3 regions of the Antarctobacter jejuensis genome follow, and region 2 is predicted to be linked to each of the others. Evidence: riboswitches for the same ligand, from Rfam matches in the RefSeq annotation. Region 2 holds a riboswitch; each other region holds the start of a gene.
What was found. Region 2 has a riboswitch for cobalamin ahead of bluB (5,6-dimethylbenzimidazole synthase). Riboswitches for the same ligand answer to the same signal wherever they lie in the genome.

Region 1 (6,436 bases), on a different contig from region 2:
CCGGCACAGTCTGCAAACAGGTGGTGGCCGCGCCCAAACCCTTATTGCCGCAGAAGGAACAGGGGCAAGTCGCACCCAAACCCGCGCCGGCGCCAGCGCCCAAGACCTATTCGATGGTCGGATCATGGTCGTGGTCGGCCACTTGCCCTGCCGGGAGGGTTACAGGCAGCAGCGTCTATCGGTCCGCCGGGGGCAACGCCTTTACCGCGACCTTGAGCAGCACCGCGGGCCCCGGCACCGCGCGGGGCACCCTGAACGGGCGGCAGTATTCGGCCACCGAGACCTTTGGCTGGATCACCAACAGCGCCAACGGCACCCTGTCGTCCAACGGGCGGACGCTGACCCTGACTGTGTCGAACGGATGCCGCGTCACGGCGCGAAAGAACTGAGGCGAATGGCGCGGCGGGGGTCAGACCGGCACCAGCCGCCCTTCGGTCAGTTCCAAGGCACAGGGCGCAATCGCATTGCGGAAGGCGGGATCGTGGCTGACCAGCAGGATCGGCAGTGGCAGGGCGTCGATGATCTCTGTCAGGCGTGCCGCGTTCTTGGGGTCCAGCGCGTTGGTCGGCTCGTCCAGCAGCAGCACCTCTGGCGACATGGCCAGCACCGTGGCCAGTGTCACAAGGCGTTTTTCGCCGCCTGAGAGTTTGTGCGTGACGCGGTCGCGCAGGTGCAGCAGGTCGAGCACCGTCAGGGTCTGTTCGACGATGGCCAGCGCCTCGTCCCTTTGCTTGCCGAGGTTGAGCGGGCCAAAGGCCACGTCCTCGGCCACGGTGGGGCAGAAGAGCTGATCGTCGGGGTCCTGAAACACCAGCCCGATGCGTCGGCGGACCTCGTGAAAGTCCTTTTCGCGGGCGCGCGGCTTGTCAAAGATCGTGACCGTGCCACGCGTCGGGCGTTGCAGCCCGAGGATCATGCGCAGGAGTGTGGATTTGCCCGCGCCATTGGCGCCGGTGATGGACAGGCGTTCCCCCGGTCCAAGGCGCATGGAAGCGCCCGCCAGAACGGGCGGTTGGCCGGGATAGGCAAAGTGCAGGTCGTCCAGTTCGATCATCGGACGGTCCTGTCCAGCGTCAGCAGGGCCAGCAGCGTGACCGCAAGACCAAGGGCAAAGAGCGCGTCGGCGCGGCTGGTGCGGAAATCGTCCAGCAGCACGATGCGCCCCGAGAAGCCCCGGCATTTCATCGCGCCCAGCAGGCGTTCGGAGCGTTCGATGGCGCGCACCATCATCATGCCGACGAGGTAGCCGAAGCTGCGGTAGCTGTGCCAGTTGGTGGCCGGGCGAAAGCCGCGCACCTTCATGGCGGCGCGCAGGCGCAGGTATTCCTGCCGCAAGACCTCGACGTAGCGGATGGTGAACAGCATCAGTTGCACAAGGGTTTCGGGAACGCGGAGGCGGTGCAGGGCGTGGCCCAATGTGACAGGCTCCATCGTGCCGACCAGCGACATGAGGGTCAGCAGGACGGCATTGGCGGTCAGGCCGATCTGCGCGGCGCGGGCAAGGCCCTGCCACGAGGCGGGGTAGCCCCAGAGCGTAAAGATCGGGTCGCCGGGCACGGTGAAAGGCAAGAGCACCAGCATGACGATGACGAAGCTGTCGACCATGGCGACGCGTTTCAGCGTGCGCTTGACCGGCAGGCGCGAGAGGGTGAGCAGCAGCAGGGACACCGCCAGCGCGGCGCTGAGCGCGGTCAGCGAATGCAGCGAGACGGCGCAGAGGCCAAAGGCCAGCGCGGCAAGGATGCGGGTGCGCGGGTCCAGAAGGCCGATGGGGCCGGGGCTCTGCTCGGCCCCGGTGGGGGTCAGCGTAGCCTGCGTGTTGGAGAGGACGTGACTCATTCGGGGCTCATTCCGGGTCTTTCAGGCGGCGGCGCGCGGCGAGGTAGAAGCCAAGGCCGAAGAGGCCGAAGATATAGCCCATGCCGCCAAGGATCGTCTGCAGGTCGTTCTTTTCGCGGTAGGCGGCGATTTCGCGGCGCAGGGGGCGCAGTTCGTCCCGCATGATACGGGCGATTTCGCTGCGGTCGGTGTCGGTCAGGCCGGGCCCTGTGGGGACGGTTGGTGCGGGTTGTGCGATGACGGGGGCGGCGGGCGCGACGCCGAGGATCCGGGCCACGTCTTCGGCGGACATGGTGACATCGGCGACGTGGCCCGCGCCAAGGTTGGCGCGGAAGCTGTGGGCGACGGGGTCGCTGGGGGTGAAGGTGAAAAAGCCCTCGGCATCGGTGACAGTTTCGCCCAGCAGGGTGCCGTCGGGGCCGTAGACCTGCACGGGCAGGTCGGGCGCCATTTCGCCATTGGAGAGGCCAATCTCGCCCTCGATGGCGCTGCCCGAGGGGAAGACGGCGGCGATGACCTTGTGCGCCAGGGCGGGGACCGGCAGGGCAAAGAGTGTCAGCAGGAAGATCAGCCGGGTCATGCGTGGGTCTCTTCGAGCGCGGTGAAGAGGTCCGGCTTGACCTTGGCGGCCAGCAGGACGGCGAAACCTGTCAGCAGCCCCTCGATCGCCATGATGGGCAGGTGGGCGACAAAGACCAGATGGGCGACGGCCAGAAACTCATCGCCGCTGAACATCAGCGACAGGGCAACGAACAGCGTGGTCAGCGCGATGGAGAGCGCGCCGCCGATGCCGCCCAGAACCGCCGCCACGGGCGGGCGGACGCGGGTCAGGAAGGGGCGCAGCAGCACCCCGATGAGGACGGCGGGCAGGGCGATGTTGACCGCGTTGACGCCCAGCACCGACAAGCCGCCGAAACCGAAGAACACCGCCTGCAGGATCAGACCCACAAACAGCGCCGGAAAGGCCGCCCAGCCAAGGATCAGCCCGGCCAGCCCGTTCAGAATCAGGTGCACTGAGGACGGGCCGATGGGCACATGGATCAGCGAGGCCACGAAAAACGCCGCCGACAGCACACCCGCCGCCGGAATGCGTTCCAGCGGCAGGGCGCGCAGGCCAAGGGCAATGCCCCCTGCGGCGGCGACTGCGCCGCCGATCAGGACCGGGGTTGAGAGGGCTCCATCCACGATATGCATCTGCGGGGCTTACTCCATGTCCCAGGCGCGAATCCAGAGGACGGCGTCCTGACTGAGCTCCTTGCCCTCATGTTCGGTGACGGGTCCGGCGGCGAGGGCGGCAAAGCCCCAGTAGCCCGCGCGCGGCACGGTGAAGGTGAAATAGCCCTGCGCATCGGTGTGCAGCACCAGCGCGCCGCCGGGCGGCGGTGCCACGGTGGGGGCAGAGGCGCGGGCGGCCTCCATGTCGGGCAGGGCGGCCATGTATTCGATTTCGATCTCGGCCCCTGCGACGGGCTGATCGCCGATCATGACGCGGCCCGTAAAGCTGCCGCCTGCCAGCACGTTATAGGGTTTGGTCAGCGGCAGGATTTCCACCGGCAGGCCCACCGGGTCGGCCCAGTCGGTGGGCAGGGTGGCGCGGTTGAGAAAGGCCTTGGTGAACTGCTGGATGTACTTGTCCTCGCTTTCCTCGAAATAGGGTTCGGGGACCGTGACAAGGATGTAATCGCCCGCGCGTTTGACCGGCACGGTGCCGCGCCACGCGGTGGCGGTGTTTTCCGCGCCGGTGAAGGGCACCGCGGTCAGGGTGTCCAGCAGGTCGGTGCGCTGGCCCCGGTGGATCATGTAGAATTCGCGCGGGCGCGCCATCTCCATCACGTAGCCATTGGCGTAGGGGTGCCAGAAGATCAGCTTGACCGGGACATCACCGGGGCGGTCGATCATCGTATCGACGGTGTATTCCAGCAGGAAATGCGCCTGTCCAGTCGTGGGCAGTGCCGAGGCGGGCAGCGCCAGCGCGGCGGCCCAAAGGGCCTGTTTCATTCCGGTGAGAAATCTCACGCCGTATGTCCTTTCCAGTTCGCGCCATCCCCGGCGCAAGGCAGACGGGACGAGAGGCAGGACAGGCCCGGTCACGGCAGCCACGGGCCAACCGCAAAAGGGCCAGACGCACACCCCGTCGTCCGGTGGAACCGCCGCGCGGGCGCGACGGGTGTCCGGCAGGTCTCCTGGCTCGCGGGTCAGTGCCTGGGCCTGCCTTCCCGGATTGCTCCAGTGGCGTATTGGCCCGGCTCTCCGCTTACAGTTGCGGGGGCAGCTGCCGACTGGACGCATGGTGCGCCGCACGGCATTCCCTCTTTCCCCCGGCGCGTGTCCACGCCGGGACCGGTCACGCCCTTGGTTTGGCAGATGGCAGGCGGCGGAGCAATGGACAAAGCGACACGGGCGGGACGGCAACGACGCGGGCGGGTGTCGTGGGGCTTGCCAAGGCGCTTTGGGGCGGTCACTCTGCGCCCATCACCACAGGAGGACAGACGATGTTGCGCAGACCGTTGGGGCGGGGCGGGCCGGAGGTGTCGGCCCTTGGAATCGGGGCGATGTCCTTTGCCGGGTTTTACGGACCTGTCACAGAGGCGCAGAGCCATGCGGTTCTGGATGCCGCGCTGGACATGGGGGTCGATCACATCGACACCGCCAATGTCTATGGCATGGGCAAATCCGAAGAGATCATCGGCAGTTTCCTGAAACGCTATGCGGGCAAGGGCGGGATCCCGTTCCGCATTGCCACCAAGGCGTCGATCACACGCGACCCGGAAACCGGCGAACGCTGTTTCGACAATTCCGCCGAACATCTGGAGGTGGAACTGGACAAGAGCCTGAAACGGCTGGGGCTGGAACGGGTGGACCTGTTCTACATTCACCGCCGCGACCCGAGGATCGAGATCGAGGTGGTGGTGGAATCGCTCAAGGGGCTGATCGCCAAGGGCAAGATCGGCGCCTATGGCCTGTCCGAAATCGCGCCGACCACGCTGCGGCGGGCCAATGCGGTGCATCCGGTGGCGGCCGTTCAGTCGGAGTATTCGCTGCAGACGCGGCTGCCCGAGATGGGGATGATCCAGACCTGTGAGGAGTTGGGCACCGCCTTTGTCGCCTTTTCCTCGGCCGGGCGGGGGATGCTGTCGGACACGCCGCCGACGCCGGGCCGGGTGGAGAATGCCACCTTTCTGAAGGTGAACCCGCGCTTTACCGGCGGCAATCTGGAACGCAACATCGCCGCCAGCCAGCCGTTGCGGGAACTGGCTGCAGAGGCGGGCTATCCGACCGCGACGCTGGCCATTGCCTGGGTTCTGTCGCAGGGCAAAACCAATCACACCATCCCCGGAACGCGCAGCACCGGCCATTTGCAGGAACTGGTGCGCGGGGCGTCGATGATGCTGAGCGACGACCTGAAGGCCGAGATCGAGCGGCGCCTGCCGCTGGGCTGGGCGCATGGCCCGCGCTATTCCTATGAACAGGCCTTTGGGCCAGAGGATTACTGCTGAGGCAGGGGGCGGCGGTCCCGGTTTTGCGTGCTCAGCTGGTCGCGGTCGATGTGGTCCACCTGTGAGAGGTCCGCGATCAGCAGGCATTCGCCGCGCCCCGCCTTGGCAAGCGGATGGCCGTCGGGGCCTGCGATGACGGATTTGCCGCCAAACGCCAGACCGCGCTCTGTGCCGCAGTAATTGGCATAGGCGATGGTCATGGCGGTCTCTGCCGCGCGGCCGGGGACAAGCGTGTCCGCGACGATGTCAAAACCCGCCGGATTGGCCGTGGGGACAAGCAGCAGGCTGACATCCCGCTCTGACAGGGCGCGCACGTGTTCGGCGAATTCCACGTCATAGCAGATCAGCAGCGCCGCGCGGCGACCGTTCAGGTCAAAGGGGGTCAGGCTGTCGCCGGGGAAAAAGCTGTCGCGTTCCATCGGGCCAAAGAGTTGCAGCTTGCGGTGATGGGCCAGTTTGCGGCCTGACCGGTCGTAAGTGGTTGCGACGTTGTAGACGGTTTCGCCTGCGCGCTCGGCCCAGCCGATTGTCAGCCCGCAGCCGGTTTCGCGGCAGACGTCGGCCAGACGCGTTTCCCATGCGCCGCCCTGCGGCTGGGCAAGCCGGGCGTGCAGATCCGGGCGGTTGTAGCCGGGCAGGAACAGTTCGGGGAAGACGGCCATTTCCGCGCCCGCGGCCGCGGCGGCCGTCAGTATCTGCGTGATGCGGGCAAAGGCGTGGTCTTCGTCGCCGTCGGTGGGCAGGCCTTGGTACAGGGCGAGTTTCATGCGCTAGACGTTTTCTGGCACGGGCGCCTGTGCGGCGGCATGGTAGTCCATGTAGCTGTGCTGGATCGCGATCTGGTCGGCGATGAACTTGGCATCGTGCCAGACGCCCCAGATGAAGGACGATCCCCGGCGGGTCTGCCACGGAAGGCCCACGAAATAGAGCCCCGGCTGACGGCTGACGCCGCGCTGGTGCAGCGGGCGGCCCTGTTCGTCGAAGGTGTCGGCCTGCAGCCAGCCGAAATCGAAGGTGTAGCCGGTGGCCCAGAGGATCGTGGTGATCCCGGCCTCGGCCAGGTCCAGTTTCCGGATCGGATCGGTGACGCAGGGCGGATC
Region 2 (6,436 bases):
AAGATCGCGCGGTCCTCATCGGCCTTGAGGTTCAGCGCGATGCTTTTCTTGCCGTGGTTGATGGCGGCGAAATAGGCGGATTTGCCGTCCTTGAAGGGCGGAAAGGTGCGCGTGTCATCGCCGCCGCCCGGCGATTCGACCTTGATGACCTGCGCCCCCATGTCCGCCAGCGTCATGGTGCAGAACGGCCCGGCCAGCACATGCGTCAGGTCGAGGATCACGTATCCGGCAAGGGGGGCGGTCATGGGCGGGTCCTGTTGTTTGGGTCTTTGTGCTCCTCACCACACAAGCGTGACAGCGCGGTGACGGCAAGGGTCTGTTTGGCCACTGGCAAAGGATGGCCGGGGGATGGTGCGGGAATGACGGGATTTTGTGTGGTGGGCGGGGGAAATTGGCGGGGTAAATGGACGGGGAAGGCTGCTTCAGGGCTCACCAAAGCAAAACCCCAAGGTTTCGCCCCGAAGCCACCCCACGCTTCGATCCGGCCTGACATCCCGGCCCGCCGGCGCCAAGCGAAATAGCCGTCTCCCGCCTTTGGCGGGGCCCTCGGCGATTTCCCTTGTCTCCGTCCGTCCGCGCTGTCGTCTCGGTCTCAGGCGAGGGGCGGCTCCGAAGCAAAACCTTTCACGGGGAGGTGGGCCGGTCAGGGCCGCGGCAGGCGCGCGTGAAAGACAAAGCCCAGCAGGTTCATCAAGAGTTGCGCCGCAAGGATGGAGGTGCTGCCCGTCGGATCGTAATCCGGGGCAACCTCGACCAGATCGATGCCGACGACGGGGTGGCTGCGGGTGACATGCTGCAGCAGTTCCAGCACCTCATAGTAGAGAAAGCCGCCATGGCTGGGCGTGCCGGTGCCGGGCGCGATGGACGGGCAGAAGGCGTCGATATCGATGGTGATATAGACCGGCGCGCCCGCAGGCAGGCGGGCCGCGGTGGGTTCTGGCCCCAGTTTGCGCATCTGGCGCACCGACAGGATATCCGATCCGCGGGCGCGGGCGTCCTCGTACCCATCGCGCGCGGTGGACGACACGTTGCGGATGCCCACCTGGGTCAGGCCGGTGACATGTGGTTTCTCGGCGGCGCGGCGCATCGGGTTGCCGTGGCCGCGGGTGACACCGTGACGTTCATCGACGAAATCCAGATGGGCGTCGATCTGCAGCACATGGAAGGGGGCGCGGCCCTCGTAGGCCTCGATGCAGGGGATGTTGATCGAGTGGTCGCCGCCGATGGTTACGGGCAGGGCGCCGGCGTTCAGCGCGGCCTCGACGCCGCTGCGGATATTGGCGTGGCTGGTGAGCGTATCGGTATGCACGATATCGGCGTCGCCCATGTCCACAAGGCGCACCCCGTCAAGGTAGGTCACGTCGTCTTCGTGGTCATAGGCGCCCGCGTGGCCAAAGCTGAAGAGCGTACTGGCCTCGCGCACTCCGCGCGGGCCGAACCGCGCGCCCGCGCGCCATTGCGTGCCCGCGTCGAAGGGCGCGCCAAGAATGGCGGCATCCGCTTGCAGCGCGCTCCAGTCCGGCTGATAGGGCGCGCGCGCAAAGGTGCAGATGCCGGTAAACGGCAGGTTCAGGCGACCGGTTTCATATCCGTGGCTCATGCGGCATCTCCTTGGGTGGGGGCAACCTAACCGGACGGAACGCATGGGCAAGCGGGAAGCCTGTCAAGACAAATAAACACGTATTGGTTGCATTTGTTTTCTTGGAATCCCCCTTGTTGAGGTTAACGTAGCGTCACTTTTACCAACCACGGATTTGAAGGGGGACGTGCGATGACGGGACATGGACGGGCAATCGGGGCCTTGGGGGCCTTGCTGATGCTGCCGTTGGCGGCGGCGGCGCAGGATTTCGGGGTGGACATGCCGGCGAACCCGGCGCCGGGGGTCACATTCCCGACAGCGGAGGATGAGATCAACAGCTGGATCTTTGTCGAACCGCAGGACACGGCGGCCATTCACGCCCACGGCTGGGGCATCTGGGCCGGTTTGACCAAGCCGGTGGAGGGCGAGGGCGGCTTTGCCCGCGTGACCTATCAGACATGGCTGACCAAGGCGGATGTGATTTCTGTCTTCACCGGCAAGGACCCGGAAAAGGACTTCCTGCTGGGCGAGTCGAACCAGATGTTCAAGCACGGGCTGGTGGATGGCTTCCTGGCCAATGCCGCCTCGGAAAAGAAGGACGGGACGGAGCCGGTCAAGAACGCCGCCGGGATCATCGTGAACACCGACGTGCTGGAGAATGTCGCCTACAGCCCGCCCTCGGCAGCCTACCTGCTGGAAACCGGCACCGGAAAGCCCGAGGTGCTGGACCGGCTGCTGGCCGAGGGCGACAAGGTGGTTTTTCCCGATGACGCGGTGAACGTCAAACCGGTCTACAAGCTGATCACCGAAGACCGGCTGAGCGACTGGACCGATGCCGACGGCCGCGCGCGCAAGCTCTATGCCTTTACCGCCTGGCCGGGCATCCCGGACATCACCAACTGGACGCCCGACATGAAAGAGGGCGGCTATCCCGAAACCCTCTGGCAGCAATGCGTCTATGTCGATCTGGAGCTGAAGGGGCGCACCACCTCCACCGGCGTCGATGTGAACTGTGCCAGCCCCGATGAAAGCAGCATCTATTCGCTGGACGATTTCATCGCCGTGAACCTCAAGGACGTGGACGGCGGGTTCATCAACACCGCGACCGGCGAGACGGAGGAGTTCGGCGGCGACATCGCCATTGCCCTGCTTGTGGCGATGCACGTCACCTCGCGCGAGGTGACGCAATGGACGTGGCAGACCTTCTGGTGGCAGGCGGATGCCGCCCATCCCAACACGCCCTCCAGCGCCGCCATCGCCGCCGCGCGCCCCGATACCCTGACGACGCAGGCCGCGCATTACGCCATGGCCCCGGCCTATTCCATGCTGGTCCCGGCGCAGCCACTCATCGGCGGCAAGAACGTCGGCGCGCTGGTCACCGCCTTCAATCCCTATCTGGAGGCAGGGTTCGGCACGCCCGTGGTGTCGATCACCGAAACCGTGCAGATCCCGCAGGGCGACGGCTGGTCCACGATCACCACCGATCTGGGCATTCAGACCAACTGCATGACCTGCCACGGCCTTGCGGCCTGGGGCGGGCGCGGCACCGGCTATGCGGCGAACTTCTACGTGCCGCGCGATTTCTGGGTCTTCGACACCGCGCTGGACGTGGATTTCGCCTGGTCCGTGCAGGCCATCGGAGAGGCGGTGCAGGCCGCCAACAAGAAGGCCGCCGACACCAAATCCGACTGACACACCCCCGGATCGGGCGCAAAATAGCGCCCGATCCCCGCTTGCCAGACCCGTCCGCCTGTCGCACTCTGCCGCCGTCAGGTGCCCCGCCAAGGGGAGAATCGGGAAGCCGGTGAAAAACCGGCGCGGGCCCGCCGCTGTAAGGGGGACGGTGCGGATACAGGCCACTGGGGCAATCCCCGGGAAGGCGTCCACACCGGCAGAACCCAAGCCAGAAGACCGGCCTGACGACATGGACCGCCGCGGTGGAACGCGCGCGGTCGCTGTCTTTCGCGGAGCCGACCATGAGCGATCCCACAATCGCGCCCAAAGGCGCGTCCACTTATCCCGCGCCCGAACGGGCGCGCACCTTCACTGCGTCCGAACGCCGGGCGCTCTATGACGTCATCGACGCGCGCCGGGACGTGCGCAACGAATTCCTGCCCGATCCCATCGCCCCGGACCGCCTGCGCCGGGTGCTGCAGGCCGCCCATGCCGCGCCCTCTGTCGGCTTCATGCAGCCGTGGAATTTCATCCTGATCCGCGACGCCGCGCGCCGCCGGGCCGTGCACACCGCATTCCAGCGCGCCAACGCAGAGGCCTGCCAGATGTTCGAGGGCGAAAAGCGCAGCAAATACGCGGCGTTAAAGCTCGAAGGTATCCTGAAATCCCCGCTGAACATCGCCGTCACCTGTGACCGCACGCGCGGCGGAAAGGTGGTTTTGGGACGGACCCACAACCGCGACATGGATCTCTATTCCACGGTCTGCGCGGTGCAGAACCTCTGGCTTGCTGCCCGGGCAGAGGGGCTGGGCGTGGGCTGGGTCAGCATCTTCCGGCAGGAGGACCTGCGCGAGCTGCTGGGCCTGCCGGACCACGTCGAAACCGTGGCCTATCTCTGCGTCGGTCACATCGACGACTGTTTCGCACAGCCCGAACTGCAGGCGCGCGGCTGGCGCAAGCGGCTGGACCTCGACAGCCTGATCATGGAAGACCATTGGCACGACGCGCCTCGGGATGCTGAGTAACGGACAAGCCACATGATCGACCAGACCACCGTCAAGCGGATCAACCTTCTGCACGGATCGCCGGGCTTTGTCCTGCGCACCGACCCCAAGACCGGGCAGGGCGCGGTCAGCAACCCGCCAAAGGTCCCAAAGGCCAGCGGCGAATACTGGATCCACGGCACCTCGATCCTTGCGGGCGGGACGGAACGGCCCTCCGTTTTTGTCGTCGACACCGACAGCGGCGGCACGCTGCGCGCAATTTTCTGGAAAACCGCCAGTGGCTGGATCGACAGTCAGGACCCGCAGGCCCCCGAAACGCTGGGCCTGCCGCGCGACCGGATCTTTCCCTTCGACTGGCGGTTCGATGTGCCCCTCGAAGAGGACATCTTTCACCCCGATCCGGGCGGGACGCCCCGACGCACCGCACGCTCTTTCCTTTCCCGGCTGCGCATGCGATAGGGACGCGCCAACCGATCCCTCCCAAGGAGTGCCCCTCATGGAGATTCGCGAGGCCCTGACCTTCGATGACGTTCTTCTCGTTCCCGCAGCATCCAGTGTGCTGCCATCCACGGCGGATACCCGCACACGGGTGACGCGTTCCATCGCGCTCAACATCCCGCTTTTGTCCAGTGCAATGGACACCGTAACCGAAAGCCGCATGGCGATCACCATGGCGCAGGCTGGCGGCATGGGCGTGATCCACAAGAACCTGAACGTCGAGGCGCAGGCCCGCGAGGTTCGCCGCGTCAAACGCTTTGAAAGCGGGATCGTCTACAACCCCGTCACCCTGACGCCGGAACAGACCCTTGCCGACGCCAAGGCGCTGACCGAACGCTATGGCTTTACCGGCTTTCCGGTGGTGGATGAAAAGCACCGCGTCGTCGGCATCGTCACCAACCGCGACATGCGCTTTGCCGCGCAGGACAATACGCCGGTCAAGGCGATGATGACCCATCAGAACCTTGCCATCCTTCAGGAACCGGCGGACCGCGATCAGGCCATCGGCATGATGAAGGAACGCCGCATCGAAAAGCTGCTGGTCACCGACAAGAACGGCAAGCTGACCGGCCTCCTGACGCTGAAGGACACCGAACAGGCCGTCCTGAACCCCACCGCCTGCAAGGACCGTCTTGGTCGCCTGCGCGTCGCCGCGGCCACCAGCGTTGGCGATTCCGGCTTTGAACGGACAGAGGCGCTGGTGGATTCCGGTGTCGATATCGTGGTGGTGGACACCGCGCATGGCCACTCCCGCGGGGTGATCGAGGCCGTGAGCCGGGCCAAGAAGCTGTCGAACGAGGTGCAGGTCATCGCGGGCAACGTCGCCACCGCAGAGGCGACGCGCGCGCTGATCGACGCCGGGGCTGACGCGGTCAAGGTCGGCATCGGTCCGGGCTCCATCTGCACCACGCGGATGGTGGCGGGCGTCGGCGTGCCGCAGCTGACCGCGATCATGGATTGCGCGGCGGCGGCGGGCGACGTGCCGGTGATCGCCGATGGCGGCATCAAGTTCTCGGGCGATTTCGCCAAGGCGATCGCGGCGGGGGCGTCCTGCGCGATGGTCGGGTCGATGATCGCGGGCACCGATGAAAGCCCGGGCGAGGTGATCCTCTATCAGGGCCGCTCGTTCAAGGCCTATCGCGGCATGGGGTCTCTGGGGGCGATGGCGCGCGGCTCTGCCGACCGCTACTTCCAGAAAGATGCCGCCAGCGACAAGCTGGTGCCCGAAGGCATCGAAGGCCAGGTGCCCTACAAGGGGCCTGCCGGCACGGTCATTCACCAACTGGTGGGCGGGTTGCGCGCGGCCATGGGCTACACCGGCTGCGCCACGGTCGAAGAGATGCGGGGCAACTGCCGTTTCGTCAAGATCACCGGCGCGGGGCTCAAGGAAAGCCATGTGCATGACGTGCAGATCACCCGCGAGTCGCCGAACTACCGGATCGGGTGAGCCCCGGTCCGCGTCGCGTTGAAGGCTCCAGCGGAGCCTTCAACGGTCCGACGGACAGAAAACCGGCCCAATGAACTGCCGTTTCTTATGCCTGTCGAACGGGTCGTGAGGAGGATGCGAGAGGGGCAAAGGTTTACAGTTCATGAATTCGTCTCTGTAACCCCTTGATTCTGCATTCCCCTTAGCTGTCCACGCGTGGACAGGCCCCAACCCAAGCCAGAGGATCCCCCATGA
Region 3 (6,436 bases), on a different contig from region 2:
CGGCCTCCAGATCGTCATTCCCTTCCGGCGTGCGCTTCCATGCCGTTTGAAGGGCGCGCTGGGATTCCAGACCCGCAACCGTCAGTTCCGCCCCATCCTTGCTCAGGACCACGGCGTCATTGCTGAGAACCGAAAGCCCTGCTTCCTCAAACGCCCGGTGCCATTTTGTCGGTGTCCCGTTGGTCTGCGCCTGGGGATCGTCACGCCAGTCATGGTTGCCGAACACGGCAAACACGCCAAGCGGGGCCCTGAGGGCGGACAGATGCGCGGCGACGGTGTCCGGCGCAAGGTCGCGCCCCCCCAATAGGTGACCGACATAGTCACCCAGCAACAGGATCACATCAGCGTTCAGCGCATTTGTCTGATCCACAAAGGCCTTGATGCGCGCCGGTCCCATGTAGGGCGCCGATGCGTGCAGATCCGCAAAGACCGCGATCCTCAGACGCGGCACAGGGACGTCGCGCAAGGCGGTCACCCTGTAAGTCCGGACTTTCGCATCGCGTCCCATCCGGATTCAGAACTCCACACCTTTCTGTGCCTTTACGCCGTCGCGGAAGGGATGCTTCAGCAACGTCATCTCGGTCACGAGGTCCGCCGCCTCGATCAGTTCGGGCTTGGCGTTGCGGCCTGTCAGGCAGACATGGGTCATGCGCGGTTTCTGCGTCAGCAGGAAATCCACGACCTCGTCGATATCGAGATAATCGTAACGCAGCGCGATGTTGATCTCATCCAGCAAGACGAACTGTATCTTCGGGTCGAGGATCTGTTCCTTGGCGATTGTCCAACCGTTCTGCGCGGCGGCAATGTCACGATCGCGATCCTGCGTTTCCCAGGTAAATCCTTCGCCGGATACGAAGAACCGGCATTCATCCGCGAAACGTTCGCGCAAAAAGGTCTTTTCGCCTGTGTCCCAGTTGCCCTTGATAAACTGCACCACGGCGCAGGGCATCTGATGCGCGATGCAGCGCATGATCATCCCGAATCCGGCCGAGCTCTTGCCCTTGCCTTTGCCGGTATGGACCATGATCAGACCTTTTTCTTCGGTCTTGGTCTTCATCATTTCGTCGCGCGCGGCCTTGATGCGGCGCATCTTTTCGGTGTGGCGGGTCGTTGCGTCGTCCATGGCGTCCCCCTGTCGCTCGGGCTCGGGATGGATGGCATTGGCCGAAGGCCGCGTCAATGCGGCTGGTGGCGCGACGTGATGGAACGACCTGACGGATTGACAAGGGCGCGCCTCTGGCGCACGACACCGGTCACGATGGTTTTCCCGGGTTCGCCGGGGATGACAACAGGGAACGCGGTTCAAACCCGCGGCTGCCCCCGCAACTGTAAGCGGCGAGTGTCCTTGCTGCGTGCCACTGGCCAGACCGGCCGGGAAGGCGCGAGGACGCACCGACCCGCGAGCCAGGAGACCTGCCATCGCCTGTGTAACAAAGACGCCGGGCGGGGTGCCCCGGAAGGAGGTCTGGAAATGAAAAGCAACTCGGTTCAGGGGCACGCCACATGAGCGCGCCGGTCGAACTGCTTGTCTGTGTCAAATGCCTGCGCGGGGAAGAGGCGCCAGAGGGCGGCATCCGCCCCGGTCAGCGTCTGCACGACGCAATCGCCGCGCGCGGTGTGCCCGAGGGCGTGAGCCTGCGCGCCGTGGAATGCCTGCAGAACTGCGATCAGGGGTGTTCCGTCGCCCTGCGGGGCGGGCCGCAAAGATGGACCTACGTTTACGGAAATCTCCACGAGGCGTCGCATCCGGACCTGCTGGCCGAGGGTGCGGCGCTTTATCATGCCACCAGCGACGGGCTGATCCCGTGGCGCGCGCGGCCCGAACACTTCAAACGCAACTGCGTCGCGCGCATCCCGCCCGAGCAGACCGATACGCCCGAAGAGGACAAGACATGACCGATCTCGCCAAGCTTCCCGTCACCGTGATCACCGGCTTTCTGGGCTCGGGCAAAACCACGCTGATTTCACATCTCATCCAGAACCCGGGCGGCAAGCGGCTGGCCGTGGTGGTCAATGAGTTCGGCGATGTTGGCGTGGACGGAGAGATCCTCAAGGGCTGCGCCATCCCCGACTGCCCGGCGGAAAACATCATGGAACTCGCCAATGGCTGCATCTGCTGCACCGTGGCCGATGATTTCATCCCGACGATCGAGGCGCTGATGGCGCTGGACCCGCGCCCCGAACACATCCTGATCGAAACCAGCGGTCTGGCCCTGCCCAAACCGCTGCTCAAGGCCTTTGACTGGCCGGATATCCGGTCCAAGATCACCGTCGACGGTGTGATCGCGCTGGCAGACGCCGAGGCGGTCGCGGCGGGCCGCTTTGCGCCGGACGTGGCAAGGGTCGATGCGCAGCGTCTGGCGGATGACTCGCTGGATCACGAAACACCGTTGTCCGAGGTGTTCGAGGACCAGATTTCCTGCGCTGACATCATCCTGCTGACCAAACCTGATCTGGCCGGTCCCGAAGGTGTGGCCAAGGCCAAGGCGCTCATCGCCGCCGAAGCACCGCGCCCGCTGCCGGTGATCGAGGTCGCCGAGGGCGCGATTGACCCGCGCGTGATCCTGGGTCTGGAGGCGGCTGCAGAGGATGACATGGAAGCGCGTCCGTCGCATCACGATGGCCACGATGATCACGAACACGATGATTTCGAATCCATCGTGGTGGACCTGCCCGAGATTGACGACCCCGCGACGCTGGTCGCCGCGATCGAACGTCTGGCCAAAGAGATGAACATCCTGCGGGTCAAGGGCTATGCCGCTGTTCAGGGCAAGCCGATGCGCCTGCTGGTGCAGGCGGTCGGCGCTCGCGTGCGGCACCAGTTCGACCGTCCGTGGAAACCGGAGGAGGCGCGGGCCAGCCGCGTGGTGGTCATTGCCGAACATGACGATGTGAAACCCGACGCCATCCGCGCCATCCTCGGCGCGGAACCGGTGCCCGCAGAGTAAGGGGTAGGGTGGGTCATCGACCCACCACACACCGCAACCGCCATGCACGTCATCTTTCGCGAAAGCCACGGCCTCGAAGAGACCGAAACCCCAACCGACCTGGCGCAGAGCCCGGCGGAACTGGTGGTCCTGTCTCTGTCCGATTCCGATCTTGGCGCTTTCGCTGCCGGATGGGAGCGCGGGGGCGGGCGTGAGGGGCGGATGCCCTCTCTGCGGCTGGCCAATATCGCGGCGCTGAAACATCCGCTGTCGGTGGACACCTATGTCGAACAGACGCTGGCAGGGGCCAAGGGCATTTTGATCCGGCTGATCGGCGGGGTGCCCTACTGGCCCTACGGGTTGCAGCAGATCGCGGCCCTGGCGCAGGCCCGGGGCATCGCCCTTGCCGTCCTTCCGGGCGACGGGCGCGCGGATACCCGGCTGGACGAGGTATCGACCTTGCCGGTATCGACGCTGCGCCGATTACAGCATCTTTGCGATACGGGGGGCGCTGTGGCTGCGCAGGCGGCGCTGGCGCAGCTGGCCTTGGCGGCGGGTTTGTATGCGGGGCCGGTACGTGGGGCAAAGGTCTTGCCACAGGTTGGTGGCTGGCTGCCGGAGCACGGGGTGTGTTGCCCGGTCCTTGAGGTTCTGCGCGGCGGCGAGAGCGGAGGGGGACTTTCTGTCCCCCGCTCGCGTTCCGCGACCCCCCCTGAAGGTATTTCCAGCCCAAAGAAGCCGGGGGCGCTGGTGCTTGTGGTTTTCTACCGGTCTTATCTGGTGGCGGCGGATCTGGGGCCGGTCGAGGCGCTTTGTGAGGCGCTGCGCGCGCGGGGGTTTCAGGTGATGGGCCTGTTTGCGCCGTCGCTCAAGGCGCCCGGCGCTGCGGACTGGCTGCAACGGCAGGTGCGGCATTTGGCGCCTGTATCCATTGTCAATGCCACCTCTTTTTCCGGTCGCGGGGATCACGGTACCTCTCCTCTGGATGCAGCGGATGTGCCGGTCTTTCAGGTCGCGCTGGCAACCTCGACCCGCGAGGCCTGGGCCGAGGCGGAGCGCGGGCTGTCGCCTGCGGATCTGGCCATGCATGTCGTGCTGCCCGAGGTCGACGGGCGGTTGTTTGGCGGGGCAGTGTCTTTCAAGGAGCCGGGCGCGCGCGATCCGGATCTGCAATTTGCCCGCGTGGCGCATGTGGCGGACCCTGGGCGCGTTACTGCCGTGGCGGACCGGGTGGCGCGCTGGCATCGCCTTGCCAGTCTGCCACCGGCTGAACGGCGCGTGGCGCTGGTCCTGTCGACTTATCCGGGGCGCGACTGGAACATCGCGCATGCAGTGGGATTGGACGCGCTGGCATCCGCAGAGGCCATATTGGAGGATCTCGCCGAGGCGGGCCATGCCGTCGAGACAGGTTTATCCGGCGAAGACATGCAAGCCGCGTCAATGTCGTGGCCGGTTGCGGCGTACAAGGCGGCCTTGGCGCGCCTGCCGCAACCTTTGCAGGACGATGTTCACGCCGCCTGGGGCGCGGCCGAGGACGATCCGGCCTGCGTCGATGGCCAGATGCGGTTCCAGGGGCTGCGCCGGGGAACAGCGCTGATCGCCTTGCAGCCGGAACGCGGCAACTCGGAAAAACGCGAGGATGATTATCATGACCTGTCGCGCGTGCCCCGGCACGGGTATATCGCCTTTTACCTCTGGCTACAGGCGCAGGCGGATGCGCTGATCCATGTGGGGGCGCATGGTACGTTGGAGTGGCTGCCGGGCAAGGCGGTTGCCCTGTCAGATGCCTGCTGGCCAGAGGCGCTGATCCGCGACATGCCTGTGATCTACCCCTTCATCGTCAATGATCCGGGGGAGGCCGCGCAGGCCAAGCGGCGGATCGGGGCCATGACCCTGGGCCATGTGCCGCCGCCTATGCAGAGGTCGGAAACGCCGGACCGTCTGTTGCGTCTGGAAAGCCTGTTGGACGAATTTTCCAACGCCGACGGTCTGGATCCGAGGCGCCGGGACCGGTTGATGCAGGATATCCGCGAAGAGGCGCGCGCGGCGGGGGTTGAAGGCGATCTGGGCATCGGTGAGGCGACCTGTACCGCAGAGGCCATAACTCGGATCGACCGTTTTGTCTGCGACGTAAAGGAAAGCCAGTTCGGGGATGGTCTGCACGTCTGGGGCCGGGGCTCGGGCGGCTATGACGCCGCGCCTGAACGGCTCGCCCTGATCGATGCCCTGAACGGGCGTCGGATCGAGGCCGGGCCTTCGGGGTCACCCTATCGCGGCCGCAAGGATGTTTTGCCCACGGGGCGCAACCTATTCACCACCGATCCGCGCGCGGTCCCCTCGCGCAGCGCCTATGGGCAGGGGGTGAAACTGGCCGAGGAACTGGTGCGGCGGCACCTGCAGGACGAAGGCGACTGGCCGCGTGGCCTGATCGTGGATCTCTGGGGGTCTGCCACCATGCGGACGGCGGGCGAAGAGTTTGCCATGGCGTTGCACCTGATGGGGGTGCGCCCTGTCTGGGACAAGGGATCGGAGCGGGTCAGCGGAATCGAGGTGCTGCCTATCGCGGAACTGGATCGTCCCCGGATCGATGTCACGCTGCGCGTGTCAGGCCTGTTCCGCGACGTCTTCCCGACCTTGCCGGTTCTTTTCGGACAGGCGGTCAGGGCACTGGCTGCGCGCGACGAGGCGGTAGATTGGAACCCCTTTGTCGGGCAGGCGGGGGCGCGGGTGTTCGGTCCTGCACCGGGCAGCTTTGGCCTCGGCATCGGGTCGCAGATCGGCGATTACTCGGACGAGGCGCGGCACAAGGCAGGCGAGGCCTGGCTGGCCGCGTCGAACTGGGCCTATGACGGGGGTGAGGGGCAGCGCGACGATGCCGGTCTGCGGGCGCGGGTGCGGGCGGCGGACAGCTTTGTTCACCTGCAGGACCTGCCAGAAACCGATCTGCTGCTGGCCGAGGACTACGCCAGCCACGAGGCCGGCTTTGCCGCCGCGCAAGCGGTCACGGGAGGCAGCTCCGCGCTTTATCACCTCGACAACACTGATCCGGCGCGGCCCCGCGCCCGTGGTCTGACAGAGGAAATCGCCCGCGTGGTTCAGGCCCGCGCCGCCAACCCGGCATGGATCGCCGGAATGCAGCGGCACGGGTTCCGTGGGGCGGCAGAGATCGCAGCGACGCTGGAAAACATGGCGGCCTTTGCGCAATTGGCGGACGTGGTGCCCGGGCACCTGTTCGACCTCTATTTCGACGCGACCCTGGGCGACGAGGCGGTGACAGCGTTCCTGGCCGAGGCCAATCCGCAGGCGCTGGAGGCGATGCGCGCGCGCTTCGCCGCGCTGCACGAGGCGGGCCTGTGGAAGACACGGCGCAATTCCATTCGCGCGGTTCTGGAGGCGGCGCAGTGACGGCGCCAGAGGTCAAGGGCTGGTGCCCCGGCGCCTTTCGCCCGATGACATCGGGCGACGGTCTGGTGGTGCGGGTCCGTCCTCACTTAGGCGCGGTCGACGCG

Region 1: another riboswitch for cobalamin. It lies ahead of ACTXGA_RS00480 (DUF4198 domain-containing protein); the one in region 2 lies ahead of bluB (5,6-dimethylbenzimidazole synthase).
Region 3: another riboswitch for cobalamin. It lies ahead of ACTXGA_RS00575 (DUF1636 family protein); the one in region 2 lies ahead of bluB (5,6-dimethylbenzimidazole synthase).

What each region holds. Positions count from the first base shown of each region.
Region 1 is NZ_JBQQXJ010000001.1:94,498-100,933, reverse strand. It holds gene ACTXGA_RS00505 (trypsin-like peptidase domain-containing protein) at 1-389, shown strand, start outside; gene ACTXGA_RS00500 (energy-coupling factor ABC transporter ATP-binding protein) at 410-1,054, opposite strand; gene cbiQ (cobalt ECF transporter T component CbiQ) at 1,051-1,839, opposite strand; gene ACTXGA_RS00490 (NikL family nickel/cobalt ECF transporter subunit) at 1,847-2,419, opposite strand; gene cbiM (cobalt transporter CbiM) at 2,416-3,033, opposite strand; gene ACTXGA_RS00480 (DUF4198 domain-containing protein) at 3,043-3,837, opposite strand; cobalamin riboswitch at 3,996-4,199, opposite strand; gene ACTXGA_RS00475 (aldo/keto reductase) at 4,332-5,336, shown strand; gene ACTXGA_RS00470 (carbon-nitrogen hydrolase family protein) at 5,327-6,103, opposite strand; gene ACTXGA_RS00465 (flavin-containing monooxygenase) at 6,107-6,436, opposite strand, start outside.
Region 2 is NZ_JBQQXJ010000002.1:262,586-269,021, forward strand. It holds gene ACTXGA_RS03930 (CaiB/BaiF CoA transferase family protein) at 1-245, opposite strand, end outside; gene ACTXGA_RS03935 (agmatinase) at 644-1,600, opposite strand; gene ACTXGA_RS03940 (hypothetical protein) at 1,772-3,271, shown strand; cobalamin riboswitch at 3,334-3,513, shown strand; gene bluB (5,6-dimethylbenzimidazole synthase) at 3,556-4,278, shown strand; gene ACTXGA_RS03950 (hypothetical protein) at 4,291-4,716, shown strand; gene guaB (IMP dehydrogenase) at 4,754-6,202, shown strand; gene ACTXGA_RS03960 (RsmB/NOP family class I SAM-dependent RNA methyltransferase) at 6,433-6,436, shown strand, end outside.
Region 3 is NZ_JBQQXJ010000001.1:111,283-117,718, reverse strand. It holds gene ACTXGA_RS00585 (metallophosphoesterase) at 1-466, opposite strand, end outside; gene cobO (cob(I)yrinic acid a,c-diamide adenosyltransferase) at 515-1,123, opposite strand; cobalamin riboswitch at 1,243-1,435, shown strand; gene ACTXGA_RS00575 (DUF1636 family protein) at 1,504-1,896, shown strand; gene cobW (cobalamin biosynthesis protein CobW) at 1,893-2,948, shown strand; gene cobN (cobaltochelatase subunit CobN) at 2,991-6,332, shown strand; gene ACTXGA_RS00560 (ferredoxin-like domain-containing protein) at 6,329-6,436, shown strand, end outside.